4 regions of the Pseudarthrobacter sp. AG30 genome follow, and region 1 is predicted to be linked to each of the others. Evidence: riboswitches for the same ligand, from Rfam matches in the RefSeq annotation. Region 1 holds a riboswitch; each other region holds the start of a gene.
What was found. A riboswitch is a leader RNA that binds a small molecule or an ion and turns the genes downstream of it on or off. The one in region 1 is predicted to bind thiamine pyrophosphate.

Region 1 (7,270 bases):
AACGATGCGGTTGACTTCTTCGATCCGGGCGAGGCGGCGGAGCACGGTGGTGCCCCGGTTGATCAGGCTGGCGCACAGCAGCGCCACGCCGGCGTTCTTGCTGCTGTTGACGTCCACCGCGCCGGAGAGGGTGCGGCCGCCCTCCACCCGCAGGTGCGTCATCCTGGGCTTGCCCACGTTGACGATGCTCCGGTCGAAGATGGTCTCCAGCCGCTGGATCATCTTGAGGCTCAGGTTCTGCTTGCCTTGTTCCATCCGGGCGACGGCGCTTTGGCTGGTTCCGAGTTCGGAAGCCAACTGGCCTTGGGTCCAGCCCTTCTCAGTCCGGGCGTTTCTCAACATGGCGGCGACGTGGCCGGCGGTCTCCTGAGTCATGACGCGAATATATCATAAATGAGATAGAAGGTCGCGGTATGGCCATCCGAGGGAGTATCCGGGGTGACCTACCCGCTACATGCGATAGTACCGGCAGGTAACCCTGCTAGCTGCCCAGCCACACCATGTTCCAACGGCCCGCGGCAAGCGCCGCACCGAGGGCGCACCCGGAGATCAAGACGCCACCGCCTACCACCCACAGGTCCAGCACACTGAACGTCGATTCGCGGGCCCAGGTTCGCTGCCCGCCGCCGAAACCCCGCGCTTCCATGGTCACGGCAAGCCTCGACGCGCGGCGGATCGCCTGCACCAGGAGCCCGAAACTTTGGCCCAGGGTCGCCTTCACCCGCTGGACCACGTTGCCGCGCGACCCCACGCCGCGGGCACGCCGGGCCATCCCGATGGTCTGCCATTCCTCGGCCATGAGCCCCACCAGGCGCATCGCCGCCAGGGTTCCCAGGACGAACCGGTGCGGCAGGCGCGCCTTCTGTGCCAGCGCATCGGCAAGGTCCGTCGGATCGGTGCAGCTCATCAGGAGCACCGCCGGAAGGGCGATCGCGAAGCCCCGCAGCAGGAAGCCGATGCCCAGCTGGAGGGAGCCTTCGCTCATGGTCCAGATGCCGGCGTCGAGCAGGATCCTCCCGCTGTCCGGCGCCAGGATGGACGTGCTCCAGCCGCCGATGGCGGCGGCGAGGATCAGCGGCCAGCCCCGCTGCCAGAGCAGGGACACGGTGAGGCCGGCCAGGGGAAAAAGGATCAGTTCGAAGACCAGCACCACGGACGCGGAAACCCAGTCGATGGACAGCGCCAGGACCGCGGTGATCAGCACGACGGCGGCAAATTTGCTCAGCGGGTTGGCCCGGGCAAGGAGGGCGCGGTTGCCGTCCAGGGTCAGCTGCTGCCTCATGGCGCCACCGGTTCCGTGGCGGCCATCCGCAGCTCGGCCCCGGCCAGAGCCCGGGTGAATTCGGCGTCGTGGGTCACGGACACCACGGCCGTGCCGGCGTCCAGGAGTTCGGAGAGGAACGAGGCCAACTCCGCCCAGGTGTTGGCGTCCTGCCCGAACGTCGGCTCGTCCAGGACCAGCACCTGCGGGCTGGCGGCCAGGACCGTGGCCACGGACAGCCGACGCTTCTCACCGCCGGACAATGTGTAGGGATTGGCGTCCACCAGCTGGGTGAGCCGCAGCCGCTCCAGCAGCTCCTCCACCCGGTCCTCGCCGTGGCCCAGGTGCCGCGGCCCGAACAGCAGCTCGTCCAACACCTTGCCCGTCACGAACTGGTGCTCCGGTTCCTGGAACACGGTGCCCACCCGTGAGATCAACTGCTCTGCCTTCCACGCGTAGGGGTCGATCCCGGCACCGCGGCTAAGGTCCACGGCGGCCGACACCTTTCCGGACACCGGTTCAAGGAGCCCGGCAAGGGTCAGTGCGAACGTTGATTTTCCGGCGCCGTTCGGGCCGGTGACGGCCAGCGCCTGGCCGGCCCGGACCTGCGCGGCAACACCCTCCTGGACAGGAACCGGCGGAATCTTGCGGAAGCCTTTGCGGCGGGGACGCTCGCGGGAGACCGCCAGGTCTTCGGCTGCAAGCAGGAGGTTGCCGGTTACGGCGGCCGGGATGCCGGACCGGCGGCGGGTGGCCGGCACATACCCCGGCACCCAGACTCCGGCCGCCGTCAGCATGGCCCGGGCCTCGCTGAGCACCCGGTCCGGAGGTCCGTCCAGGAGCACGGCGGGATCCGAGGCGGAGCCCGGCTGCAGGACCACGATCCGGTCCACCAGGTCCTTCCAGACGGAAACCCGGTGCTCCACCACCACCAAAGTGGCCCCGGTCTTGTCGAGGCAGCGTGCCACGGCGTCCCGGACCTCCAGGACGCCGTCCGGGTCGAGGTTGGCGGTGGGCTCGTCCAGCAGGATCAGCCCGGGACGCATCGCAAGGATGCCCGCCAGCGCCAGGCGCTGTTTCTGACCGCCGGAGAGGGCCGACGTCGGGTGGTCCAGCGGGAGCTGGGAGAGTCCGACGTCGGCAAGCGCCTCGTGCACGCGCGCCCAGATGGCGTCGCGGGGCACGGCAAGGTTCTCGGCGCCGAAGGCGACGTCGTCCCCCACCCGGGAGAGGACCACCTGCGTCTCCGGGTCCTGCTGCATCAGGCCGGAGCGGCCGCGACGCTCGCGGGGAGGGGCGCCGTCAACCAGCAACGAACCGGACTCGTCCGCATCGCCGGCCTCGCCGTCGTCGTTGATGTCGCCCAGGACCCCGGCGAGGGCATGCAGGAGCGTCGACTTCCCGGCACCCGAGGGACCGAGCAGGAGTACCCGCTCGCCGGGGCGGATATCCAGGTCGAGGGCGTGGACGGCAGGTTTGGCCCTGCCTGCATGCCGCCAGCCCCAGCCGCGGGCCGTGACGGCGGCAGGGCGCACGCCTCCTGCGGCGTCCTGGGAAGGTGCCATCAGGAGAAAACTGGCTCCGTTGCAGCCTTGCGGGACGCGAAGGAACTCAGCACCCCGGTGCGGGCCAGGCCGCGGGTGGCGAGCCAGGACAACGCGCCCGCCAGCACGGCGCCGGACACCGTGGTCAGGACGATATAGGCGAGCTTGTCCGCCCCGGAGTAGGCAATGTTCCAGCCCCACGGTGCGAGTGAGTCATTCAGGCCGCAGAAGAAGCCCGCGGCCGCCCCCGCCACGAGGGAGACGGGCAGGTTGAACTTGCGGTAGACGAAGACCGCGAAGATGATTTCCGCGCCCAACCCCTGGATGAAACCGGAGAAAAGGACGGAGGCGCCATACTGGGAACCCATCAGGAGCTCGCCCGTTGCGGCCACAGTTTCGCAGAACAGGGCGGCTCCGGGCTTGCGGATGATGAGCATTCCCAGCACGCCCGGAATCATCCAGCCGCCGGCCAGGATCCCGGTCAAGGGCGGGTAGGCGGCGTTCATGGGGGCCGACAGGGCGGCGGCGCCCTGGTCCCAGGCCCAGAAAATGACCCCGCCGGCGATGGCCACCAAGGCCGCCACCACGATGTCGACGACGCGCCAGGACTTACTGGTGGTCTTCTTGATTGCAGCAGTACTCATGTGATCCTCCTGGGTAACAGGAGGGGAAAGTGGCTCCGGCTGGCGGACCGTTGCCGGTCCGGCCGGACACTTTGAGAACTCGACTCCCTTGCGCCGGTACTAACCGGATCAGGTTCGAGGGTCTGCGGCTGTCCCGCACTCTCAGCGCCCACCTGCGGTGCCCGGCATGGCCAGGTTGTCCGACGGCGGCGCTCCCCTGTCGTTTTTGAATGTTGATGTTCGCGTGTAAATACTGCCCGGTTTGGGCGTGGTCAAGTTTACACCTGGCGGGGGCTGGGCGGCGGCCATGCCGGCTGTTGAACCGGATGTGACCGCGGACCGCCGTCAGCGGGCCCGAGAGGATGCCGGCCATGCCCTTGCCCGGACCGGTCCGGGTGTACGGCTAGGCTGGAGGCAGTCCGTTTTCCGCCCGCAAGGAGTACTAGGAATGAACCTCTTCATCAAGCTGCTCGGTACCGCGGTGAGCCTGGGCGCAGGCCTGGTCGGCACCAAGCTCGTCAACACCATCTGGGAAAAGACCACCGGGCAGAAGCCGCCCAGCGGCAAGGGCGAGGACGTGCCCACCAGCCTGCGTTCGGCCTTGACTTTCGCACTGATCTCCGCGTCCGTCAGCGCCATCATCCAGGTCCTGGCCAACCGGGGCACCCAGCGCGCCATCACCCGCTTCGCCAAGACGCAGGACATCGTCTAGCTACTGGCGGTTTTCGCCGTCGTCGCGGTTGTCCGTCAGGGCAGCCTCGGCGGCGGCTTTTTGCACTACGGCCTCAAGCTCATCGGCGGCGAGCAGCTCCCGGTGCAGGTGCTTGGTGCGGTAGCCGGCCCGGCCCACCATGTGCGCGGACACCGGCACCGTGAGCAGCTGGAAGATCCAGGCCACCACCAGGACCGGCCAAACCCACCAGCTGCGCATCTGCAGCCCAATGGCTGCCAGCAGCAGGAACAGGCCCAGGACCTGCGGCTTGGTGGCGGCGTGCATGCGGCTCATCAGGTCCGGGAAGCGGAGCAGCCCGATGGCGGCGCCCAGGGACAGGAGCGCACCCGCCACCATGAACACCGCGGAGGCAAGGTCGATCCACGCGTCCGCGCCGGAAAAGTCAGGATTCATGGGGGTTCACCCTCCGGTCGGCGACGAACCGGGCCACCGTGACCGACCCGATGAACCCAATGATGGAGATGGCCACCACCAGCATCAGGTTGTTCAGGTGCCGGTTCACGGCCATGTCCACGCACAGGGCCCCGCCCAGGATGGCGAGCAGGACATCGGCCGCAAGCACCCGGTCCAGCAGCGAAGGGCCGCGGGCAATCCTGATGATGGCCCCGCCCGCGGCGAGGGAGAAGATGACGGCCGTGACCGCCAGGACAACGGGCATCATGCGGACGCCTCCATTCGGACGGCTTCAAGTTCTTCGGCGGACCCCATGATGCGGATCAGGCCCGCTTCGATGGACCGGACCTCGTTCCGCAGGCCCTCGATGTCCTGCTTGGAGGTGATGTTGAGTGCGTGCAGGTACAGGGTGGAGGCCGGGCGGTCCACCTCCACCACCAGGGAGCCGGGAATCAGGGAGATCACGTGCCCGGTGGCGGTGACGATCAGGTCCTGGTGGCTCCGGAGCTTCACCGCGACGACGGCGTTGGTCACCTTGGGTCCGCGGACGGTGGCCAGGTACAGGACCTGGCCGCTGGCGACCACCACTTTCGCCAGGAAGGCAAAGGCGAAGGGCACGGCGTACAGGATGTTGAACCGGCCGCTGAGTTCCACCGGCGGAAGGTAGAACAGCCTGGCAACGCCTACCGCCAGCAGGGCACCGAAGAGCAGGTTCCCGGGGCTGAAGTCCTGCCACAGGGCACCCCACACGATTACCAGCCACACCAGGAGGGGAAGCTCCTGCCGCAGCGAAATCCGTTTGCGGCTCATCGTCCTCCTCCCGTCACGGTGGCCGGAACGGCGGTATTGCTGCCGAGGACCGACTGGATGTAGGGGGCCCGGTCCAGCATGTCCCGCGCAGCCTGGTCGGAGAGCCCGAACAGCGGCCCGGCGAACACGGTGAGCGCGACGCCGAGCACCACCAGGCCAAGGGTTGATCCCACCATGGTGCGCGGCAGGAGCGTGACCGTGTTGAGTTTGGCGCCCGGACCGGCGGCGCGCCCCGAGGGGCCGGCCAGCAACACGGGGTCCGGATGTTCGGCGTCCTCCGGCTTCCGCCAGAACGCCCGGTTCCATACGCGGGCAATGGCCAGCAGCGTCAGCAGGCTGGTCAGCACCCCGCCGATCACCAGTGCGTAGGCCAGCGGGGTCCCCAGCTCAATACCGGCCTGCAGCAGCCCCACCTTGCCGAGGAACCCGGAGAACGGGGGGATGCCGGCCAGGTTCATGCCGGGGATGAAGAACAGCATTGCCAGCAGGGGCGAGAGCTTGGCCAGGCCGCCCAGCCGGTCAACGGAGGAGCTGCCGCCGCGGCGTTCGATCAGGCCGGTCACCAGGAACAGGCTGGTCTGGATGGTGATGTGGTGGGCCACGTAGAAGACCGCAGCCGCCAGCCCGGCCACGGAGGACATGGCCAGCCCGAACACCATGTACCCGATGTGGCTGACCAGGGTGAACGAGAGCAGACGTTTGATGTCGCTTTGCGCCAGCGCACCAAGGATGCCCACCACCATGGTCAGCAGCGCCACCACCATCAGTGGCGTGTTCAGGGTGTCGCCGGGGAACAACAGCGTCTCGGTCCTGACCATGGCGTACACGCCCACCTTGGTCAACAGGCCGGCGAACACGGCGGTGACGGGTGCCGGCGCCGTGGGGTAGGAGTCGGGGAGCCAGAAGGACAGCGGGAAGACGGCGGCCTTGATGCCGAACGCCACCAGCAGCATGACGTGCAGCAGGGTCCTGGTGCCTTGGTCCAGGTCGCCCAGCTTGAGGGCGAGGTCAGCCATGTTGACGGTGCCGGTTGCGCCGTACACCATGGCGATGGCGATCAGGAACAGCACGGAGGACACCACCGACACCACCACGTAGGTGACGCCGGCGCGGATCCGGGGCCCGGTGCCGCCCAGGGTCATCAGCACGTAGCTTGCGGTCAGCAGGATCTCGAAGCCGACGTAGAGGTTGAAGAGGTCGCCGGAGAGGAACGCGTTGGACACCCCCGCCACCAGGATCAGGTAGGTGGGGTGGAAGATCGAGACCGGGGCGTCTTCGTCGCCGTCGGCCATGCCTTGCCCGGTGGCGTACACCAGCACGGCGAGGCTCACTGCCGAGGAGACCACCAGCATCAGCGAGGAGAACTGGTCCACCACCATCACGATGCCCCAGGGCGGCAGCCAGCCGCCGATGGTCACCGCGGCGGTTCCGCTGTTCCACGCGGACGCCAACAGGAGGCATTCGAGGGCCAGGGTGAGTGACAACAGTCCGATGCTGACCGCCCGCTGGGCCCGGGAGTGCCGGATCAGGAGGAAGGTCAGTGCGGCGCCCAGGATGGGAAGGACGACGGCGAGCGGGGCCAGGCTGGCGATGTTCACTTTTTGCCGCCTTCCGGGCCGGATTCGATGGTGAGCGAGCCGGGCTGTTCTTCCGCGGCTGCCTGTTCGGCCGGCAATTCCCGGCCTCCCGCCGTGACGGTGGCGAGCGGAAACTCGGATGTTTCGGCCGGGATTTCGGCGTCGTCCTCCGCGTCGAAGCTCGGTGTTTCCGCCACCCGGAGGTCCTCCACGTCGTCCTGGATATCGTCCTGGCGGGCCAGGACCCACGTGCGGTAGATGATGCCCAGCATGAACGCCGTGACGGCGAAGGAGATCACGATCGAGGTCAGGATCAAGGCTTGCGGCAG
Region 2 (7,270 bases), on a different contig from region 1:
CCCGGCCTTGCCTGCTTTGCCAATGGACACGCCCTCGAGGTCCTGCGCTCCGGTGACCAGCGGGATGCGCTTGGCACCGTGGGCCGGCGGACCGTCGTAGAGGGCGTCGACGTCGGACAGCAGCACAAGCGCGTCGGCGCGCACCAGGTGTGCCACCAGGGCGGCGAGCCGGTCGTTGTCGCCGAAGCGGATCTCGTGGGTTGCCACGGTGTCGTTTTCGTTCACGACGGGGACCACTCCGAGGCTGAGCAGCCGGTCCATGGCGCGGAGGGCGTTGGTGTGCTGGCTGCGGCGCATCAGGTCCTCGGCCGTGAGCAGGACCTGGCTGACAGTGACGCCGTGGGCGCCAAACGCCTGGGTGTACCGGGCCATCAGGAGGCCCTGGCCCACGCTGGCCGCCGCCTGCTGGGTGGCCAGGTCCCGGGGACGCTTTTCCAACCCCAGCGGGGCCAACCCGGCGGCGATGGCGCCGGAGGAGACCAGGATGATTTCGGCACCCGCGTTGCGCTTGGCGGCGAGGGCGTCGGCCAGCGCGGTGAGCGACTCCTCGGAAATGCCGCCCTTGATGCTGGTCAGTGAGGAGGACCCCACCTTCACCACGATGCGGCGGGCATCTGCCAGCAGGCTTCTGTCCGCGGAGCCCGCAACGGGCGCCGCGTCCACGACCCTAGAGGTCATCGTCCGCTTCCATTCCACTGTCCTGGACGGGGCGGGCAGCACGGCGTCCGCTGACGGACTCGGTCCAGATACCGGCTTTGCGCTCGGCCTCGAGTTCGGCACGGGCGGCGGCTTTGGCGTCGCGGCGTTCCTGTTGTTCCTCACGCTTCTGGCTGCGGGTGGGGCGGTCGCCGATATCGGCGAACCGGACGTCCGTGCCACGGGGTGAAGCCAGGAGTTCCGCGCCTGCCATCATGGTGGGCTCCCAGTCGAAGACAACGCCGTCGTCCTCGCCAATGACCACCGTATCCCCCGGCTTGGCGCCCTGCTTGAACAGTTCGGTTTCCACGCCCAGCTTGGCCAGCCGGTCGGCAAGGTAGCCGATGGCTTCCTCGTTGGTGAAGTCGGTCTGCTTGACCCAGCGCTCGGGCTTCTCGCCGAGGACACGGAACAGCGGCTCCAGGTTCTTTTCCTCGCGGCGGATCTTGAACCCGGTTTCATTGACGGCGCGCGGCCGGAGCACGACCGGCTGGACCTTGGGAGGTTCGGCCGCGACGGCGTCGCGGGCGGCTTGGACGATTTCGGCCATGGCGAAGCCGAGCTGGCGCAGGCCCTCGTGGCTGGTGGCGGAGACCTCGAAGACGCGGTAGCCGCGCGATTCCAGTTCCGGGCGCACGAATTCTGCCATGTCCTTGCCGTCGGGCAGGTCCACTTTGTTCAGTGCGACGAGGCGGGGGCGGTGGTTGAGGGGGACCACTTGGCCGTCGGAGCCTGCGTAGCTCATGTCCACCGCGTACTTTTCGAGTTCGCCTTCGATGATGGCGAGGTCCGAGAGTGGATCGCGGTCGGATTCGAGCGTGCCGCAGTCGAGCACATGCACCAGGGCGGCGCAGCGCTCAACGTGGCGCAGGAAGTTGTGTCCGAGGCCCTTGCCTTCGCTGGCGCCTTCAATCAGGCCGGGGACATCGGCAATCGTGAAGCGGACGTCGCCTGCCTGGACGACGCCCAGGTTGGGGATGAGGGTGGTGAAGGGGTAATCGGCGATCTTGGGCCGGGCGGCGGACATCGCGGCGATCAGGCTGGACTTGCCAGCGGACGGGAATCCCACAAGCGCGATGTCTGCAATGGACTTCAGTTCCAGGACCACATCGCGGGATTCGCCTTCGATTCCCAGCAGGGCAAAACCGGGAGCACGGCGTTTCTGGGAGGACAGGGCTGCGTTGCCGAGTCCGCCGATGCCGCCGGCGGCGGCAACATATTCGGTGCCTTCACCCACCAGGTCGGCCAGAACGGTGCCGTCCTTGGACTTGACCACGGTGCCGTCCGGAACGGGAAGGACCAGGGTTTCGCCGTTCTTGCCGCCGCGCCAGTCGCCCATGCCGGGTCCGCCGTTGCTGGCGTGCCGGTGCGGCGCGTGGTGGTAGTCGAGGAGGGTAGTGGTCTGGTGGTCCACCCGGAGGATCACGTCGCCGCCGTTGCCGCCGTTACCGCCGTCGGGCCCGCCAAGGGGCTTGAACTTCTCACGGTGGACGGAAACGCATCCATGGCCGCCGGTACCGCCGGATACATGCAGTACTACCCGGTCTACAAAGCTGGCCACGTGGATCTCCTCAGATGCTGTTCAAGCGGCGCCCGGGGACGCCACAACGATTGTAATGCGGTTAAAAGAACAGTGGAGCGGGCCCTCGGGCCCGCTCCACCGCTTCAATACTGGTTGTTACTCTGCGGCTGCAGCAGCAACGATGTTGACCACGCGACGTCCGCGGCGGGTGCCGAATTCAACGGCGCCCGGGGTCAGTGCGAACAGGGTGTCGTCACCGCCACGGCCTACGCCGGCGCCCGGGTGGAAGTGGGTGCCACGCTGGCGGACGATGATCTCGCCTGCGGAAACGACCTGGCCGCCGAAGCGCTTGACGCCGAGGTACTGTGCGTTGGAATCGCGACCGTTGCGAGTGGAGCTCGCGCCCTTTTTATGTGCCATCTGGAATGCCTGCCTCTAAATTCTGGGGAATCTGTTGAAATGCCTGAACAGTAACCGGTGGTTACTTGATGCCGGTGATCTTGACCTTGGTCAGTTCCTGGCGGTGACCCTGGCGCTTCTTGTAGCCGGTCTTGTTCTTGAACTTCTGGATGACAATCTTAGGACCACGCAGGTCCTGGAGGATTTCAGCCGTAACAGTTACCTTGGCCAGGTCCTTGGCTGCGGAGGTGACCTTGTCACCGTCAACCAGGAGCAGTGCGGGCAGCTCAATGGTGCTGCCGGCTCCACCGGCGACGCGGTTCAGGGTAACGAAGTCTCCAACGGAAACCTTCTCTTGGCGGCCGCCTGCGCGGACAATCGCGTACACCACTTGGGAACTCACTTCTCTCGACGTTTATAACAAAATTTGCGTGCGGAACCGACTCAATAAAAGCCTGGTTTCTCGCTGTGCCTCAACGCCGTGGGGTCATAACCCAAGTGTTGGCGTAAGCACCGAAGATCCAGAATACGCTAAATCCGTCTCCAGCCGCAAATGAGGCTGGTTCCGGAGGGCCGGCTGTGATAGTAACCACAGCATGGCATGCAGCGCCGCAACCGTGCGTATCCATTGTAGCCGGGGCGCCGCCGTTGGGCGTCAGGAGTGAATGCGCGGCGCGTCGAAGAATTCCACTTCGAGCCGGCAGGACTGCTTGAACGCTGTGACCATGGCGGCCTGTTCATGGTCGGAGGCCTTCCGTCCGGCCGCATCCACCATGGCGATGGCCTGCCGGGTGGCCTCGGCGAAGCCCTCGTCGGCATAGGTGCGGAGCCACGCGGCGTACGCGTGCCCGTCCGGTTCGCCCGCCGCGAGGAACCGGGCGTGCAGTGTCCTGCCAACCTCGGCGTAGAGCCAGAAGCAGGGCAGGACGGCGGCGGCAAGGACGGCGTAGCTGCCTGACGCCGAGACGGCTGTGAGGTGGTCAACGTAGGACTTGGTAACGGGTCCCAGGCCCGTCTGCCCGGGCCGGGTGCTGAGCCATGAGCGGTGCAGTTCCGATTCAACCTCCAGGCACTGCCGGGCCGAGCCTGCCCAGAACAGCTGCTCCTCTTCGGAGGGGGCCAGGGCACTGGCACGGGCCAGGACCCGGGAGTAGCCGTTGAGGTATTGGGCGTCCTGGGCCAGATAGTAGGCAAAGTCCTTTTCCGCCAGTTCGCCGGAGACCAGGCCTTGGATGAAGTCCAGGGCGTAAATATCCGCCAGGTCCTGCCGGGCTTCGGCCCAGAGCCTGGCCGCGAAGCCGCCTTCCGGCAGGTGGGGCCGCACATGGTGGAAGTGGTGCACGGGCCCGTTCCCGTGGCCGACCTCCAGCCTGCCGGAATCCTCAAGCGCTCCGGCCAGCCAGGGCTTGACCGTCCGCAGCGCCCCTTCCCAGTCGCCCAACCGGGCCTGGACCGTGGCCATGGCAGAGGACAGCGAACAACCCGTCCCGTGGCTGTTGCGGGTGTTGACGCGGGGGCCGGGCACTTCCACCACGTCCCGGGCCAGCACACCGGCGGTGTTCACCAGGGCGTCCGGGCAGCCTTCGCCTGACAGGTGTCCGCCTTTTACCAGGACGGTGGCGCCAGTGGCATCCGCCAGGCGCCTGCCCTGGTCCAGCGCACCTTCCCAGTCCCCCGCTGGCTCTTCGCCCACCAGCATGGCCAGTTCGGGCAGGTTGGGGGTGATGAGGTGGGCAAGCGGAAGCAGGTCGCGGAGGGCGGCCTCGGCGGTTTCCTTCAGCAGGCGGTCGCCGCTGGTGGCCACCATCACCGGGTCCAGGACTACGACGGCGGGACGCACCTTGTCGAGCCATTGCTGGACCGTGCGGATCACCGCTTCGTCGCCGAGCATGCCGATCTTGACGGCGTCGATGGTGATGTCGTCGCTGACGGCATCGAGCTGCTGCGCCAGGAACGCAGCAGGCGGGACGTGGACGGCCACAACGCCACGGGTATTTTGCGCCGTCAGTGCCGTGATGGCGGCCATGCCATATCCGCCGTGCGCTGCAATGCTCTTCAGGTCCGCTTGGACTCCTGCTCCGCCGGAAGGATCAGAGCCCGCAATGGAGAGGACGCGTGGGATATCGCGGCCCGCAGGGGTCCCGGAGGAGTCAGTGGAGGCACTTGGCAGGGGCATGGAGAGGGTCGAAGACAACAGACATCCCTTCGCCGGTACTAGCCGGACAGGTTCAACGGGTGTGGATCTCAGCCGGCCTTCTGCGCGGCACCCCGTGTCGGTTTCCCAGCCTAGCCGGTGGCGCGGTACCGGGCTAAAGGTGACAGCGGCCGGATGCAGGAAGTCCCCGCCTCGTGGACTGTTCCCCCTGTACTTTCGGGGGGAATGGTCCACGAGACGGGGACTTCACCTTTCGACGCCGTGGTCTGCCGGAATTTAGAGCTCCGAAGCCGGGACGCCCACGCCGAGGATGATGGGTTCCTCGGAACGCTTGCCGCTATCAGCGGGCTGCTGGTTCGCGGGCTCGGGGGCCTTGGCTGCGTGCGAGTGCCCGGTAGTTGCGGCTTGGACGTTCTCATGGTGCTGGACGGCGGTTTCGTTCGCGGCGCCCTGGGCTCGGCTGGCGGCCCGGTGGCGGCGCGGCCTGCGCTGCCTTGTCTGCTCCAGCGTGTGGTCGGAGTAGTCCTTTTCAACCGGTGCTTCCGCGGCCCGCGCAGGGGCTCCGCCGCCCTGCGGCCGGGGCTCCTGTGCGGCCTGTTCCGTTGCCGGTTCAGCCGCTGCAGGATCTTTCGGAGCGTCCTCGACGGCGGAAACCGGCTGGCCGAGGTGCGCGAATGCTTCCGCGAGCCGGTCCAGCGTCAGGGCGGGCTTGGGCTGCTGCTCCTCCGCGTGCTCCACGAACGGAAGCGGGACTTTCTCGCCGCCGAACGTCAGGACCGCCGCGGGACGCCCGTGCGTATCGGCGTCGTGCTTTTCCCCGTCAGCTGCCGGTGCAGGCTGGACCGGTGCTTGCGGGGCCGTAGCCTGCTCCGCCGGCGCGTGCCGGGCAGCTGCCAGCTCGTCGTCGTGGAGGTGCGCCGCGTGGGCCGCCGCGGCGATGTTGGCCAACGCAAGCCGGGTGGCTTCAGCCTTGGCGTGCCGCTCGGCGTCACTGGGATCCGGCTGCACAGTGTGCACGTGCACTGCCGGCGCCGGTACTGCCTCGGCCTGCTGGCCGCCGCGTCCACGGCGGCGCTTCCGCTCGGGGCGTGCACCGGGCTGGCCGGCATCGGTCCGCTGTCCGTCGGGGCGGTGGGCCTCCCCGCGGGCTTCGGGACGGTTGTCGGCGCGCTGGACGTGGTGTTCGGCCGCCACGATGTTGGCGCGGCGGTGCTCCACGGGATCGTCATGGGTCACGACGCCGCGTCCGGCACACGCCTCGCATTGCTCGCCGAAGACTTCCAGCAGGCCCGTGCCCATGCGCTTGCGGGTCATCTGGACCAGGCCCAGGGACGTGACCTCGGCAACCTGGTGCTTGGTCCGGTCGCGGCCCAGGCACTCGACGAGGCGGCGCAGGACCAGGTCCCGGTTGGATTCGAGCACCATGTCGATGAAGTCGATCACGATGATGCCGCCAATATCGCGCAGCCTCAGCTGGCGCACCACTTCCTCGGCAGCTTCGAGGTTGTTCTTGGTGACGGTTTCCTCGAGGTTGCCGCCGCTGCCGGTGAACTTGCCGGTGTTGACGTCCACCACGGTCATGGCTTCGGTCCGGTCGATGACCAGGGATCCGCCGGAGGGCAGGAACACCTTGCGCTCGAGTGCCTTGTGGATCTGCTCATCGATCCGCCAGGCGGAGAAGATGTCCTGGTCCTTGGTCCACTTCTCGAGGCGGCCCACCAGGTCCGGGGCGACGTAGGTGACGTAGGCCTCGATGGTGTCCCAGGCTTCCTCGCCGGAGACGATCAGCTTGGAGAAGTCCTCGTTGAAGACGTCGCGGACCACCTTGATGGTGAGGTCAGGTTCGCCGTACAGCAGTTCGGGGGCAAGGACCTTGGTGGAGGTGGACTGGCTTTCGATGCCTTCCCACTGTGCGCGCAGCCGGTTGATGTCGTGCGTGAGTTCCTCTTCGGAGGCGCCCTCTGCGGCGGTGCGGACGATGACACCGGCGCGTTCGGGGAGGCGGTCCTTGAGGATGCGCTTGAGGCGGTTGCGTTCGACGTCCGGCAGTTTGCGGGAAATGCCGGTCATGGAGCCGCCGGGCACGTACACCAGGTAGCGTCCGGGCAAGGAGATCTGGCTGGTGAGGCGGGCGCCCTTGTGGCCCACAGGGTCCTTGGTCACCTGGACCAGGACAGTGTCGCCGGACTTCAGGGCGTTTTCGATCCGGCGCTGCTTGCCCTCGAGGTTGACGGCTTCCCAGTTGACCTCGCCGGCGTAGAGCACGGCGTTGCGGCCGCGTCCGATGTCCACGAAAGCAGCTTCCATGGACGGCAGCACGTTCTGGACCTTGCCCAGGTAGACGTTGCCGATCAACGAGTCCTGCTGGGTCTTGGACACGAAGTGCTCGGCCAGGACGCCGTCTTCGAGGACGCCGATCTGGATTCTGTCGTCGCGCTGCCGGACGATCATCTGGCGGTCCACGGATTCGCGGCGGGCCAGGAACTCGGCTTCGGTGA
Region 3 (7,270 bases), on a different contig from region 1:
CCAAGGGCTTCGACAAGTTCCTGGGCAAGTAGCGGTTCCCCACGGATGTCGGTGCCGTGGAATAGGGTTGGGTCATGTTCAAGCAGCGGGTAGTTTTCGTGCACGGCGCCGGTGCTTTCGGCGCCGCCGCGTGGCCCCGCCAGCACGGCATGGCGCTGTCCTTCGACGCCCTGTTCCTTCGCAGGCAGGGCTATGACGCCGTCGCGGAGCCGGTGGAATCATCATTTGCGGAGGACACTGCCATCGTGCTGCGGTCCCTGGCCGATGATGGCCGCGGCGCCGCCGGCGGACACGTGGTGGCGCACTCCCAGGGAGCCATTCCTGCCATGATGGCGGCCGTCGAACGCCCCGACCTCGTCTACTCCCTGACCCTGGTGGAACCGGCGTGCCTCTCCCTGACCGCGGAGCTGCCGGCCACGGCGGCACACATCAGCCTGATGAAGCCGCTTCTCGAGGTCCGCCACCAGCTCAGTGACGAGGACTTCCAACGGGAGTTCGTCCGGCGGGTCTATGCCACGGACCTGCAGCAGCCTGCCACCGCGGAGGAGAAACGGTCCGCGCGCCGGCTGCGGCTCCAGGTCCCGTCGTGGGAAGCGCCCCTGCATATTGTTCCCGGGGTCCCCACCTTGGTCCTGACCGGGGGCTGGGAGCCGCTGTACGAGGAGATTGCCGGTTACCTGCGGGAGACCGGTGCCCTGCACCGCGTTGCCGCGGGCGGGCACCGGCCCCATGATTCGGTGGAAGGCGACCGGACCATCAGGCAGTTCATCGGCGAGGTCAGCCGCAGCGAGCCGGCCCGGGCCTCCTAGCTGCCGGCGGGCACCTGCAACTCCGGAAGGTAGACCTTGCCGCCGGCGGCCAGGAACTCCTGGCTCTTCGCCCGCATCCCCGACGCCGCCTCAGTGAGCGCCGCCTGCGCCTCAGCCGAGCCGTATTCATTCCGGATGTCCTGGCTGATCCGCATCGAGCAGAACTTGGGTCCGCACATGGAGCAGAAGTGCGCTGTCTTGGCGGGCTCGGCCGGCAACGTCTCATCGTGGAACGATTCCGCCGTCTCCGGGTCCAGCGACAGCGCGAACTGGTCGCGCCAGCGGAATTCGAACCGGGCCTTGGACAAAGCATCGTCCCGCTCGCGCGCCCCCGGGTGGCCCTTGGCCAGGTCCGCTGCATGGGCCGCAATCTTGTACGTGATGACGCCGGTCTTCACGTCGTCTTTGTTGGGCAGGCCCAGGTGTTCCTTGGGCGTGACGTAGCAGAGCATGGCGGTGCCGTACCGTGCGATTTCGGTGGCCCCGATTGCCGAGGTGATGTGGTCGTAGCCGGGCGCGACATCGGTCACCAGCGGACCGAGTGTGTAGAACGGCGCACCCTTGCACAGCTCCTGCTGCCGCTCCACGTTTTCCCGGACCAGGTGGAACGGCACGTGCCCGGGGCCTTCGACCATCACCTGGACGTCGTACTCCCACGCGCGCTGCGTCAGCTCGGCCAGCGTATCCAGTTCAGCGAACTGCGCCGCGTCGTTGGCGTCCGCCGTGGAGCCGGGCCGCAACCCGTCCCCCAGGGAGAACGCGACGTCGTACTTCGCGAAGATTTCGCAAAGTTCGTCAAAATGCGTGTACAGGAAGTTCTCCTGGTGGTGGGCCAGGCACCAGCCGGCCATAATGGAACCACCGCGCGAGACGATGCCCGTCACCCGGTTGGCGGTGAGCGGGACGTACCGCAGCAGGACACCGGCGTGGATGGTCATGTAGTCCACACCTTGCTCGCACTGCTCAATGACGGTGTCCCGGAAGATTTCCCAGGTCAGCGCGTTGGCTTCGCCGTTGACCTTTTCCAGTGCCTGGTAGATCGGAACCGTTCCGATCGGGACAGGGGAGTTGCGGATGATCCATTCCCTGGTGGTGTGGATGTCGTCCCCCGTGGACAGGTCCATCACCGTGTCGGCACCCCATTGGGTGGCCCACTGCAGCTTGTCCACCTCTTCGGCGATGGAGCTCGTCACGGCAGAATTACCGATGTTGGCGTTGATTTTCACCAGGAACGCCTTGCCGATGATCATGGGCTCGGACTCAGGGTGGTTGATGTTGTTCGGGATGATGGCCCGACCGGCGGCTACCTCGCTCCTGACCAGTTCCACGTCGCAGTTTTCCCGCAGCGCCACGAAACGCATTTCCTGCGTGATGGTGCCCTGCCGGGCGTAGTGCATCTGGGTCACCGTATGGCCGTCGACGGCGCGGCGGGGCACCGGCCGGGCGCCCTTCCACTCCGCGGAGGCAGCGCCCCGGCGCACGGCCGAGCGGCCGTCGTCGAGCAGGTTGCGTTCCCTGCCGGTGTAGGCCTCGGTGTCCCCGCGCGCCACGATCCATTCGGCACGGAAGGGCTCCAGGCCGCGGACGGGGTCGCTTCCCGGTCCGGCCGTCCGGTAGGTCCGGAAAGGTGCGTTCGGCTGCCCGTTGGGTGATGGCTCCAGCGCGATCTCGGTGACCGGGACCCGGATGCCGGAACCGGCGTCGTCGATGTAAGCCAGTGAATGCGACTTCAGCGACTGCGTCACCCGCACTTGGGATTCGCCACTGGATCCGGTGCCGGGACCGTTGGCCGCATCGGAACCGGACGGCACCAGGGCAGGGTTCAACTGGGTGTTTTGTGTACTCAAGGGAATACTCACTTCCTTCGCCGGCATTACCCGGACAGGTTCAACGGTCGCAGGCTGCGGCAGCCCGATCTCAGCCCCTGCAGGGGCACCCGTGTGGTCAGCAACGAAGCTACCACAGCCCTTCGGAAGCCCGTTGTAACAATCGATGATGCTAGCCTGACCGGGCAACGAAAGGATGCCCGGATGGCAGGAATAATTCACTTTCGCGGACCCGTCCTGGCTGCACCGGACAGCCTGCGGCAGGGACTCTGGTCCGTGGGCGGCAAGCTCACGTTCCGCCGGCCCGCACAGCCACCCGACCGGGTACTCGACGGCTGGGTATTGCCGGGCTTCGTGGACGCCCATTGCCATATCGGGCTGGGGCCGGCCGGTCCGGTGGAGGCCGCCGTAGCGCAGGAACAGGCGCTTGCGGACCTCAACGCCGGAACCCTCCTGGTCCGTGATGCGGGTTCGCCCGCCGATACGCGCTGGATGCAGGGCGGCACGGACTTCCCGGTGTTGATCCGCGCCGGCCGGCACATTGCCCGGACCCGGCGCTACCTGCGCGGTTTCGCCCACGAGGTCGAACCCGAGGACCTCGTTGAGGCCGTGCGCAAGCAGGCCCGGGACGGGGACGGCTGGGTCAAACTGGTGGGGGACTGGATCGACCGGGGCGCCGGTGACCTGGCGCCGTCCTTTCCTGCCGCCGTCGTCCGCGACGCGGTCCAGGCTGCACACGACGAAGGTGCCCGGGTGACGGCCCACTGCTTCGCCGAAGACACCCTGGACCAGATGCTCGACGCCGGCATCGACTGCATCGAGCACGCCACCGGGCTGCTGCCACGGCACCTGCCCCGGTTCGCCGGGCAGGGCGTGCCGATCGTGCCCACCCTCATCAACATCGCCACCTTCCCGGACATTGCCGCCCAAGCGGAGCCGAAGTTTCCACGGTACGCAGCCCACATGCGGTCCCTCTGGGAGCGGAGGCTGGAGCGCGTGGCCGAGGCCCACGCAGCGGGGGTGCGCATCTTCGCCGGAACAGACGCCGGCAGCGTCATCGGCCACGGCCGCATCGCGGACGAAATCCTCGCCCTGCACGGTGCGGGCCTGCCGATGACTGCAGCGCTGGATGCAGCGTGCTGGGCAGCCCGCCGCTGGCTCGGAGCGGACGGCTTGGAAGAAGGCGCACGCGCCGATGTGATCGTCTGTCGTGAGGATCCACGGGCGGTCCCGGAGACCATCGGCAGGCTGGACCACGTCGTGCTGGGCGGCCGCGTTATCCGTTGACCCAACGTGGCCCCCGGGACTTGGAATAAATTGAAGCTTCAAGTAATTTTAAGAAGTGACAGGCCGCCATCGGGACGGCCGCCAATCCAAGGAGCCTCCAATGACCGCATCAGCCAACAGCCAGGACCTGCTTCCTGCCGACCTCGCCATGGGCACGGTGATGCTCAAGGTGGGGGACATGAAGGTCATGACCGACTACTACCAGCGCGCACTGGGCCTGGAGGTGGTGGCCGAGCAGGACGGCGGACTGTACCTGGGCCGCCTTGGCCGCCCCCTGGTCCACCTGGCTCCGGCCCCCGGGCTGAACCTGCCCGGCAGGGGAGAGGCCGGACTCTTCCACACCGCGCTGCTGTTTGAAGACCAGGCCTCCCTCGCCGCCACCATCGCCACCGCGGCCCAATACGAGCCGATGTCCTTCACCGGCAGCGCCGACCACCTGGTCAGCGAAGCCTTCTACTTCACCGATCCGGAAGGCAACGGCATCGAACTGTATTGGGACCGGCCGCGCAGCAACTGGTCCTGGAACGGGACGGACGTGGTGATGGACAGCCTTGCCCTTCCCCCGCAGCGCTACCTGGACCAGCACCTCACCGAGGAATCGCTCGAAGGCCAGCGCGTGACGGCCGCAGGCGTGGGGCACGTCCACCTCCAGGTGGGAGACGTCCAGACGGCGCGCGACTTCTACGTGGGCACCCTCGGTTTCGAAAAGACGGCGGGCTGGCACGGGCAGGCCTTGTTCGTTTCCGCCGGGCGGTACCACCACCACATGGCCATGAACGTCTGGAACAGCCGCGGGGCCGGCCCCCGCAAGGACACCCTTGGGCTGGGCGAAGTCCTCATCGAAGTTCCTTCAGGGGACGACGTCGGCGCCTTGGCTGACCGCCTCAAGGTCGCCGGAGTGACCGCGCACCACACCGGCGCCGAACTCCGGTTCGAGGATCCGTGGCGCAACCGGCTGCGGGTGGCCGTCCGCTGAGCTGCGCTGCCGGCGGAGGCCGGCCAGCGCCGAGAACTGTCCTGTGCGGCCCGGCCCGGCGCGTGCCCCTGCCGGTCCCCAGCTACTAGGCTGATTCAGTACGGCCGGGACGCGGGCAGCGCCCGGCGCGCAGTTCCGCCAACGGAAGAAGGGCAAACAGCCATGGGCTTCACCGAGATCTTTGTTGCCACCCATGACGCCGCGCTCAAACGCGCCGGCCTCCTTGATGCAGGGAGCGCGCCCGCGGCGAACGTCGGTCCTGGCAGCCAGGCCGTGCGGATCGAGGGAGTCAGCGACTTCGAAATCGAACAGCTCGGCGACCTCGCCGGGACTGCTGTCCACGCCGGTGGTGCCGACTATGAGCTGACCATGGTGGATGTCGCCAGCGACTCCCTTCTGGCAGTTCCGCCTGCCATGGTCCGTGCGCTGGCCGACCTCCTGTCCTACGAGACCGAAGGCGAGGGCAACGTCCTCGAAGACGTCGCCGAGCAGTGGGCCGCGCAGGACGACATGCCTTTCGGCGCGGCCCAGGCCCGGACCTACGTGGAGCAGCTCGCCAGGCTCGCGGCCGGGTTGGACGACGCCGAGCGAACCGGGCTGTACGTCTGGTCCGCCTGACCGGCGCCGCAGGGCCCATCCCGCGGCCGGCGCCGGCGCGAAGCGCGGCGACGCCGAGTCGAAATAAGTTCGCTGATCTGGCACAATAAACAGGTACTCGATCTGCGTGGCCCCTCTCTCCGCGTCCGGATCCTGTCCTTCGAACCGGCAAGTACGGCCCGCCCCACGGGTGCAGAACGCCGGGTTCACCCCTTTTCTGAAACAGGAGTGACCACAAAAGTGGCCGTAAAGATTCGCCTTAAGCGCTTCGGCAAGATGCGCGCCCCGTACTACCGCATCGTCGTCGCGGACTCACGCACCAAGCGTGACGGCCGCGCCATCGAGGAGATCGGCAAGTACCACCCCACCGAAGAGCCCTCGTTCATCGAGGTCAACTCCGAGCGTGCCCAGTACTGGCTGTCCGTCGGCGCCCAGCCGTCCGAGCAGGTTGCCGCCATCCTGAAGATCACCGGTGACTGGCAGAAGTTCAAGGGCCTCCCGGGCCAGGAAGGCACCCTCAAGACCAAGGTCGCGAAGGACGCTTTCGTAGCTCCGGAGAAGGGCTCGGTCATCATCCCGGAAGCCATCACCAAAAAGGCCTCCAAGTCTGACGCTGCCGAGGCCCCGGCCGACGCCGAAGCTGAGACCACCGAGGCTGAGTAGATTGCTGGCAGAAGCGCTGGAGCACCTGGTCCGTGGAATCGTTGATTCCCCGGACGACGTCAAGGTCAGTTCGAAGAACAACCGCCGCGGGGACACCCTCGAAGTGCGGGTTCACCAGGATGACCTCGGACGGGTGATTGGCCGCCAGGGCCGCACCGCACGCGCACTGCGCACCGTGGTGGCAGCACTGGCCGGCGGCGAACCGGTCAGGGTCGACGTCGTCGATACCGACCGCCGCCGCTGAGCGCTCGGCAACACTTAGTTCTGCTCCGGCCCCTCCACCACCTGGTGGAGGGGCCGGACTGCTTTGATCAACACAGTGCTTTCACCCCACACCAACCACAACCCGGAACAGAGGAACAGATGCAGCTTCAGGTGGCGCGGATCGGCAAGCCGCACGGCATTCGCGGGGAAGTCACGGTCCAGGTGCTGACCGATGCCCCCGACGACAGGTTTGTCCCCGGCACGGAGTTCGTCGTTGAACCTGCCGCGTCCGGCCCCTTGACGGTGGACAGTGCGCGCTGGAACAAGGACATCCTGCTGCTGGGCTTCGCGGAAGTGAAGGACCGCAACAAGGCCGAAACCCTCCGCGGCGCGAAGCTGTTCATCGAAACGGAAGAACTCGACGAGGATGACGACGAAGGCTGGTACGAGCACGAACTCGTCGGCCTCCAGGCGCGGGTCGGCTCACAGGTGGTGGGAAAGGTGACTGCCCTGGCCACCATGCCCGTCCAGGACCTGCTGACCGTGACCACCCCGGCGGGCGAAGAGATCCTGGTTCCCTTCGTGGAGCAGATTGTGCCCGAGGTCAACCTTGAGGAGGGCTTCGTCCTGCTCACCCCGCCGGACGGCCTCTTCGAACTGAACGCCGGCGACGCCGCATCCCCGGAACCAGAAGGCCGGGAATAGATGCGGATCGACGTCGTCAGCATCTTCCCCGAATACCTTGCCCCGCTGGAGCTCTCGCTGATCGGCAAGGCCCGCCAGGACGGGATCCTGGACCTGCATGTCCACGACCTCCGCAGCTTCACCACCGACAAGCACCGTTCCGTGGACGACACTCCGTACGGCGGAGGCGCGGGGATGGTCATGAAGCCCGAACCGTGGGCGCA
Region 4 (7,270 bases), on a different contig from region 1:
TAGGACGCGCCCCGGAACAGCATCCCGGCCGAATGCATGATGGCCAGCTGGCGGGGATCGGTGGGGTCAAGCGACCGCAGGTACTCGCCGTAGCTGACTTCGCCGTCCCACGGCCTGCCCAGCACTTCGGTCTGCAGCCGGAAATGCCTCAGCGACCGCTCATCCGGGGCCGGCATGGTGCGCAGGATGCCCACCTTGCCTTCCAGCATGAGCTGGGCGGCCGCCATCCCCGTCATCAGCGAAATCTGCGCGTTCCAGTCCTCCACGGGAAGCTGCGGGGCGGCGTCGATCCGGTAGCCGCCGTCGGGCAGCTGAACGATCTCCTGCTCCGGCATGTTGAGGCTGGCGCCCCCGCACTCCCGCTCCAGCGCCACCCGTTTCAGCCCCACTTCCCGGAGCAGTTGCAGCACGGGGGGAGCGGTGCCGGCGTCGAGGGCTGCTTGTGCACCTTTGTAGCTGAGCTTGTCGCGGCTGCGGATCCGCGCCCGCCTGACGCCCACGGACGTCACTGCTGCGTCGGCGTCGAGCGTGAATTCCCAGACGAAAGCCGGACACTCCTGGCCCGGCAGCAGGCTCCCGGCCCCTTCGCTGATGACCTCCGGGTGCAGCGGGATCCGGCCGTCGGGAGCGTAGAACGTCTGCCCGCGGCGCCTGGTTTCAGCATCCAGCGGACCACCCGGCGCAACAAATGCAGGAACATCGGCGATCGCGTACAGCACCCGGTAGCCGCCCCCGTCCGGCTCGATGAACACGGCTTGGTCCAGATCCGTGGACGAGGCGGGGTCGATGGTCACGAATGCGACGGCGGTCAGGTCATAGGACGGCAGTTTCAGGGCCGCCACGGCGGCGCGGGCGTCGTCCACTGCCGCGGCCGGGTAAGGCCCCGGCAGTTCGAGTTCGGTCCGCAACGCGCCCAGTGCCTCTTCCAAGGCGTTCCGGTGGTCGCGGACATTGGGAGCCAACCGATGATGTGACACAAAAGTCAGCGTAACTCCAAGTCCTGGGTTTACGCAGGCCCGGGGCCGGCAGCGTCCAGCGCGTCGAGCAGGGAGGCCGCAGCGGCCGCGGGATCCGACGCCTCCGTGATGGCACGCACCACCACGATCCGCCGTGCTCCTGCCTCCGCCACCTGGTGCACGTTTCCGTGGTCGATGCCCCCGATGGCAAACCACGGCACCGGGTTGGGTACTTCCGCGGCAGCCTTGGCGGCGTACTTCACCAGGTCCAGCCCGACGGCGGTCCGGCCGGGTTTGGTGGGCGTGGCCCAGACAGGCCCCACGCAGAAGTAGTCCAGGTGGGAAGGCCCGGCAGCGGCGGAGAGGGCGGCATCCACCTGCTCCGGGCTGTGGCTGGACAGCCCGATGGCCGCATTGCCGTTGACCAGCGTCCGGGCCGCAGCCAACGGGAGGTCCTTTTGGCCGATGTGGAACACCGGTGCGCCGGACAGCACCGCGATATCGGCCCGGTCGTTAACGGCCCACAGCCGCCCGTGGCGAACCGCGGCCTCCTTCAAGACCGCCAGCAGGTCCAGTTCTTCGGCTGCCTCGATGCTCTTGTCGCGCAACTGGATGATGTCCACGCCCCCGGCGAACGCGGCATCCACGAACCGGGCAAAGTCGCCGCGGTCCCGGCGCGCATCCGTGCAGAGGTACAGTCGGGCCGCCCCAAGGGCAGGAAAGGAGGAGGGGGACATATTCATGCCTGCCAGCCTAGTTCCTCTAAACTGGGCTGGTACTGCGGGAGCCCGCGGCAGCTGTCACAAAGCGCCGGGCTGAGAGGGCGTCGGAGCCGACCGCTTGACCTGATCCGGCTAATACCGGCGTAGGGAAGGAACCACACCATGACCAGCACCAGGAACTGCCTGCCCGGACCTGGCGATGACGCCATCCGGGCCGACGTCGCCGTCATCGGCGCCGGAGTGGTGGGACACGGAATCGCCTGGGAGATCCAGCGCTCCGGCAGGTCCGTTGCCCTCATCGATGACGCGCCCGGCGCCGGCGCCAGCTGGGCCGCTGCCGGCATGCTGGCCCCCGTCAGCGAGCTGCACTACCAGGAAGAGGACCTCCTGGAACTCATGCTCGACGCATCATCCCGCTGGCCAGGCTTCGCTGCCGGCGTCGCCGCAGCAGCCGGAGCCGGGACCGGCTACCTGACGACACCCACCCTCGCTGTCGGTGTCGACGCTGCCGACCGGCGGGCGCTGATGGACCTGCGCGCAGTGCAGCAGGCCAGTGGCCTGGAGGTGGCACCGTTGACCGTGCGTGAAGCCCGCAGCCGCGAACCCCTGCTGAGCCCGGGGATCTCATGTGCGCTGGACACCCCGGCCGACCACCAGGTGGACCCGAGGAGGCTGATAGCGTCCGTGCGCCTGGCGCTCGCCGCAACGGTACGGGAAACCCCGACGGTGGCGGTTGCCGGTGCAACGGAAGGTTTTGCCGTCCCGGAGCGGGCGGCCGGACTGCTGTGGAAGGACGGGACGGTGGCCGGCGTCCGCCTTGGGAGCGGCAGCACAGTCCTGGCGGGGGAAACTGTCGTGGCCAACGGCCTGCACGCGGCGTCCCTTGACGGCTTGCCCCACGGCCTTGACCTGCCGCTGCGGCCGGTGCACGGGGACATCCTCCGGCTTTCCGTGCCGCAGCACCTCCGCCCGTTGGTGACAGCCACGGTGCGCGGGCTGGTCCACGGGATCCCGGTGTACATCGTGCCCCGGGAGGATGGCACGGTAGTCATCGGCGCCTCCCAACGGGAGGACGCCCTCTCCGACGCCGTGAGCGCCGGGAGCGTCTACCAGCTGCTCCGGGACGCCCAGGCGCTGGTGCCCGCCGTCGCCGAACTTGAACTCCTGGAATGCACCGCCCGGGCGCGCCCCGGAACCCCCGACAATGCACCCTTGCTGGGCCGGGTTGCGGCGTCCTTGGGATCCGGGGGCCCAGCCGACGGGCACGTGCCGGGGCTGATCATCGCGACCGGTTTCTTCCGGCACGGGGTGCTGCTCACGCCCGCCGCCGCCGCTATCTGCACGGCACTCCTGGACGGGGCCGCCGATCCCCGCTGGGCACCGTTCAGCCCGGACCGTTTTTCCGGGTCGGCCGTGGCCGTCCCCAGCCCCCATCTGAAGGAGACAGCGTGAACATCACCCTCAACGGAAACCCGCACACCGTGGCCGACGGCGCCTCCATCACCACGCTCGTCAGCCAGGTCACCGGGCGGCCGCTGGCCCCCAACGGCCAGGCGACGGACGGCAGGAAACTGGGCGTCGCCGTCGCCCACAACGCCCAGGTGGTGCCGCGCAGCCAATGGTTCGGTACCGCGCTCGCCGACGGCGACGACATCGAACTCGTCACTGCAGTACAAGGAGGCTGACCCCATGACCGAAACCGGCACCATCAACACCGCAAGCCAAGCCGCAGATGACACCCTGGTGATCGACGGCGTCGCCCTCGGATCCCGGCTCATCATGGGCACCGGCGGTGCACCCAGCCTGGACGGCCTGGGCGCTGCGCTCCTGGCCTCCGGCACGGCACTGACCACGGTGGCCATGCGGCGCTACTCAACCGCGGAAACCGGCTCTCTGTTCCAGTTGCTGGTGGACCACGGGATCAAAGTCCTGCCCAACACCGCTGGCTGCTTCACGGCCCGGGACGCTGTCCTCACCGCGGAACTGGCCCGGGAGGCCCTCGAAACCGGCTGGGTGAAGCTGGAAGTCATCGCCGACGAGCAGACCCTGCTGCCGGACGCCGTGGAACTCGTTGACGCCACCGAGCAGCTGGTCAACCGCGGCTTCAAGGTCTTTGCCTACACCAACGACGATCCCGTGCTGGCGCTGCGGCTGGAAAATCTTGGTGCCACCGCCGTGATGCCGCTCGGCGCACCGATCGGCACCGGCCTGGGCATCCTGAACCCGCACAACATCGAACTCATCGTCTCCCGGGCCTCGGTTCCCGTGGTCCTGGACGCGGGCATCGGTACGGCCTCCGACGCCGCCCTGGCCATGGAACTGGGCTGCGACGCCGTCCTGCTGGCCACAGCCGTGACGCGTGCGCAGAACCCGGCGCTGATGGGGGAAGCGTTCAAGCACGCTGTGGTTTCCGGACGGTTGGCGAGGGCAGCCGGACGCATCCCGCGCCGGGAACACGCCCTGGCCTCATCGGCGATGGAGGGCCGGGCCGAGTTCCTCTAGCCCCCAAAAAGCCTGTGGCCACCACCCGTCCGGGTGGTGGCCACAGCTTTACTCAGGGTCGGTTCAGCCCCGCAGGACCGCGTTCAGCCGTTCGGTGTCATGGCGTGTCCGGGTGCGGCCCAGGTAGGCGACGGCGGCAATGGCCGCGGCGGTGCCGAGGACGATGGGCAGGACCCAGGGGAGCCACGTCAAACCCGGAAGGTAGCCGAAACCTGCCGTCATGAGGATGATCCACGCCATCGCCGCGACGCCCACGGCGATCCCGGCGGGCACGCCCGCGCCGTATCGGGAATGGCGTTTGTCATTGGCCCAGACGATAAACCCGGCGGCGAGCGTGGCAAGCACCACGATGGTCAGCGACAGCATGGATCTCCTTGGAACGTGCGGTCAGCCTAGAACTGGCCGAAACCTACGCGGCGGACCTCTTCAGCGCCAATTTCCACATAGGCAAGTGCGTTGCCGGGCACAATGATCAGGCGTCCCTTGTCATCCTTCAGGCGCAACTGGGTGCCGTCATTGATGGCTTCACCAACAGTCTTGGCCACCGTCTCAGCATCCTGGTCTGATTCGAGCACGATTTCGCGGCCAACGTTTTGAACGCCGATCTTAATTTCCAAGGGGGCCTCCCAGCCTGGTTCGTCGATGATGTCTTATTTGTAGTCTAGGACTCTTTGGGGAAGCGAGAGATTCCGCGCCAAGCTAAACGGTAGATGAGGTCGCTGGCCACGTTGAGGTCCAGGTTGCCGTCCGTTTCCAGCCAATACCGGGCGCTGACCTGCGCCATCCCGGCAAGGCCGCGGCCCAGGAGCTCCGCCTCCAAGTGGGGGAGCTTGGTGTCCTCGGCAATGACCCGGGCGATGGCGTCTGCGAAGGTCCGATTAAAGGTCTCCAGCCTGGAGCTGACATCGGGATCGTTGATCAGGTCCGATTCGAACACCAGGCGGTGTGCCTGGTCGTCGTTGGCGATGAAGTGGAAGTAGGCGCGCATGACGGCCTGAACGCGCTCGTCGTTGTCCGTGGTGGAGTTCAACGCCCCCAGCATCAGCTCGGTCAGTGACGTCAGGTGGCTTTCCAGCAGGGCCAGGTACAGCTCACGCTTGGACGGGAAGTGCTGGTACAGGACAGGCTTGCTCACGTGGGCAGTCTCTGCAATTTCGTCCATCGCGGCCCCGTGGTAGCCGTTCGCAACGAAAACTTCCTGGGCGGCGGCAAGCAACTGCGCGCGGCGTTCGTCCCGGGGCAGCCGGGCGGACCGTTGGCCTGCGGGGCGGGAGGGAGTTTGCGGTTCGGCCGCGGGCGGGCGGTCAGCCCGTGCTTCAGGGACCACAGTTGTCCTTCTTTCCATTGCAGTTACATTCACTTTACTGCGGGGTAATATGACCCGGCGGTATCCCGGGGCATACATTGAAGTATGGCTTCGACGTTCACCGCAAATGTTTCAACCCATTCGCTGGATCCGCTGGTGGAACCGGCAGCTGCCCTGACGTCCGCCGAGGTGGAACGCTACTCCCGGCACCTGATCATTCCCGAGATCGGCGCGCTGGGGCAGCGGCGGCTCAAGAACGCCAAAGTGCTGGTCATCGGAGCCGGCGGCCTCGGTTCACCAGCACTGCTGTACCTCGCCGCGGCTGGGGTGGGGACGCTGGGCATCATCGACGACGACGTGGTGGACCTGAGCAACCTGCAGCGCCAGGTCATCCATGGCGTGCAGGATGTGGGACGGCCCAAGATCGAGTCGGCCCGCGATGCCATCGCCGCCCTGAACCCGCTGGTGGATGTCCGGCTCCACAACGTGCGCCTGGATTCGGGCAATGCGCTTGAACTGTTCGCAGAGTACGACCTGATCCTGGACGGCGCTGACAACTTCGCCACCAGGTATCTGGTGAACGATGCCGCCGCGATCCTGGGCAAGCCTTATGTGTGGGGCTCCATCTTCCGCTTCGACGGACAGGTGAGTGTCTTCTGGGAGAAGCACGGCCCCACGTACCGGGACCTCTACCCCGAGGCCCCTCCCGCCGGTTCCGTGCCTTCCTGCGGCGAGGGCGGCGTCTTCGGTATGTTGTGCGCCGCCGTGGGCTCGCTGATGGTCACCGAGGCGGTGAAGCTGATTACCGGCGTCGGGCGCTCCCTGCTGGGCCGCGTGGCGCTGTTCGATGCCCTGGGCGGCAGCTGGCGGGAGATCCGGGTCGCCAAGGACCCGGCGGCGGAGCCCATCACTGAACTCACGGACTATGAGGCGTTTTGCGGGATTGCCCCGGCGTCCACCACGGACACGGAACACACCATCACCGCCACCCAGCTGGCCACCATGCTGGCATCGCGGAAAGCCGGGCTCAAGGACTTCGAACTGGTGGACGTACGGGAGGCCGGCGAGTACGACATCGTCCGGATCGACGGAGCCAAGCTCATCCCGCAGGGACGGATCCTGGCGGGCGAGGCGTGGGGCGAACTACCGCAGGACCGGGACATCGTGTTCCACTGCAAGGCCGGGACGCGCTCGGCGAACGTCCTCGCGGCGGCCCGCCAGGCAGGCTACCAGCGGGTCAGCCACCTCGACGGCGGGATCCTGGCCTGGGTGCGCGAGGTGGAGCCTGACAAGCCCGTCTACTGACGGAAACGCCCGCTCCCTTTCGACACCAATTTCCCCAACGCCCGCTCACTTTCGACAGCTTCCAAACCAACGCCCGCTCACTTTCTTGAAGGAAGTGAGCGGGCGTTGACGTGAGAAGGGCAGGAAGTGAGCGGGCGTTGGCGTGAGAGGGGCAGGAAGTGAGCGGGCGTTGGCTCAATGGGGGTAGGAAGTGAGCGGGCGTTGGCTCAATGGGGGTAGGAAGTGAGCGGGCGTTGCTGCCGGGACGTCAGGCGGTTTCGCGGCCTGTGTGGTCCACCGGGCATTCGGCCTCCGCGGTTGCGGCCGGAGCGGCTCCGGGCTGCTCGACGGTGATGCCGTACAGGGCTTCCAAAGCGGCCACGTAGTCATCCTGCTGCCCGTTGGCGGCAAGTTCGCGGGCGCGTACGGTGGGCACGTGCAGCAGCTGCTTGACCATCCGTCGGAGCGCGAATTCGACTTCTTCCGCGGCGGCGGTGCAG

Region 2: another riboswitch for thiamine pyrophosphate. It lies ahead of thiD (bifunctional hydroxymethylpyrimidine kinase/phosphomethylpyrimidine kinase); the one in region 1 lies ahead of DC347_RS11345 (ECF transporter S component).
Region 3: another riboswitch for thiamine pyrophosphate. It lies ahead of thiC (phosphomethylpyrimidine synthase ThiC); the one in region 1 lies ahead of DC347_RS11345 (ECF transporter S component).
Region 4: another riboswitch for thiamine pyrophosphate. It lies ahead of thiO (glycine oxidase ThiO); the one in region 1 lies ahead of DC347_RS11345 (ECF transporter S component).

The regions. Positions count from the first base shown of each region.
Region 1 is NZ_QEHL01000012.1:132,304-139,573, reverse strand. Features, by position in the region: gene DC347_RS11360 (UDP-N-acetylglucosamine 1-carboxyvinyltransferase) at 1-375, opposite strand, end outside; gene DC347_RS11355 (energy-coupling factor transporter transmembrane protein EcfT) at 482-1,282, opposite strand; gene DC347_RS11350 (ABC transporter ATP-binding protein) at 1,279-2,826, opposite strand; gene DC347_RS11345 (ECF transporter S component) at 2,826-3,449, opposite strand; TPP riboswitch at 3,517-3,657, opposite strand; gene DC347_RS11340 (DUF4235 domain-containing protein) at 3,877-4,140, shown strand; gene mnhG (monovalent cation/H(+) antiporter subunit G) at 4,141-4,554, opposite strand; gene DC347_RS11330 (monovalent cation/H+ antiporter complex subunit F) at 4,544-4,822, opposite strand; gene DC347_RS11325 (Na+/H+ antiporter subunit E) at 4,819-5,364, opposite strand; gene DC347_RS11320 (Na+/H+ antiporter subunit D) at 5,361-6,962, opposite strand; gene DC347_RS11315 (Na(+)/H(+) antiporter subunit C) at 6,959-7,270, opposite strand, start outside.
Region 2 is NZ_QEHL01000003.1:67,737-75,006, reverse strand. Features, by position in the region: gene proB (glutamate 5-kinase) at 1-678, opposite strand, end outside; gene obgE (GTPase ObgE) at 668-2,257, opposite strand; gene rpmA (50S ribosomal protein L27) at 2,375-2,638, opposite strand; gene rplU (50S ribosomal protein L21) at 2,700-3,008, opposite strand; gene thiD (bifunctional hydroxymethylpyrimidine kinase/phosphomethylpyrimidine kinase) at 3,273-4,793, opposite strand; TPP riboswitch at 4,801-4,898, opposite strand; gene DC347_RS03520 (Rne/Rng family ribonuclease) at 5,049-7,270, opposite strand, start outside.
Region 3 is NZ_QEHL01000008.1:15,853-23,122, reverse strand. Features, by position in the region: gene ffh (signal recognition particle protein) at 1-32, shown strand, start outside; gene DC347_RS07900 (alpha/beta hydrolase) at 75-809, shown strand; gene thiC (phosphomethylpyrimidine synthase ThiC) at 806-2,656, opposite strand; TPP riboswitch at 2,652-2,759, opposite strand; gene DC347_RS07890 (amidohydrolase family protein) at 2,840-3,922, shown strand; gene DC347_RS07885 (VOC family protein) at 4,023-4,898, shown strand; gene DC347_RS07880 (hypothetical protein) at 5,061-5,516, shown strand; gene rpsP (30S ribosomal protein S16) at 5,736-6,158, shown strand; gene DC347_RS07870 (RNA-binding protein) at 6,160-6,402, shown strand; gene rimM (ribosome maturation factor RimM) at 6,522-7,067, shown strand; gene trmD (tRNA (guanosine(37)-N1)-methyltransferase TrmD) at 7,068-7,270, shown strand, end outside.
Region 4 is NZ_QEHL01000019.1:84,250-91,519, forward strand. Features, by position in the region: gene DC347_RS16725 (RNB domain-containing ribonuclease) at 1-977, opposite strand, end outside; gene thiE (thiamine phosphate synthase) at 1,007-1,693, opposite strand; TPP riboswitch at 1,727-1,846, shown strand; gene thiO (glycine oxidase ThiO) at 1,841-3,130, shown strand; gene thiS (sulfur carrier protein ThiS) at 3,127-3,363, shown strand; gene DC347_RS16745 (thiazole synthase) at 3,368-4,180, shown strand; gene DC347_RS16750 (hypothetical protein) at 4,244-4,546, opposite strand; gene DC347_RS16755 (DUF3107 domain-containing protein) at 4,573-4,797, opposite strand; gene DC347_RS16760 (TetR/AcrR family transcriptional regulator) at 4,842-5,507, opposite strand; gene moeB (molybdopterin-synthase adenylyltransferase MoeB) at 5,592-6,791, shown strand; gene DC347_RS16770 (glutamyl-tRNA reductase) at 7,039-7,270, opposite strand, start outside.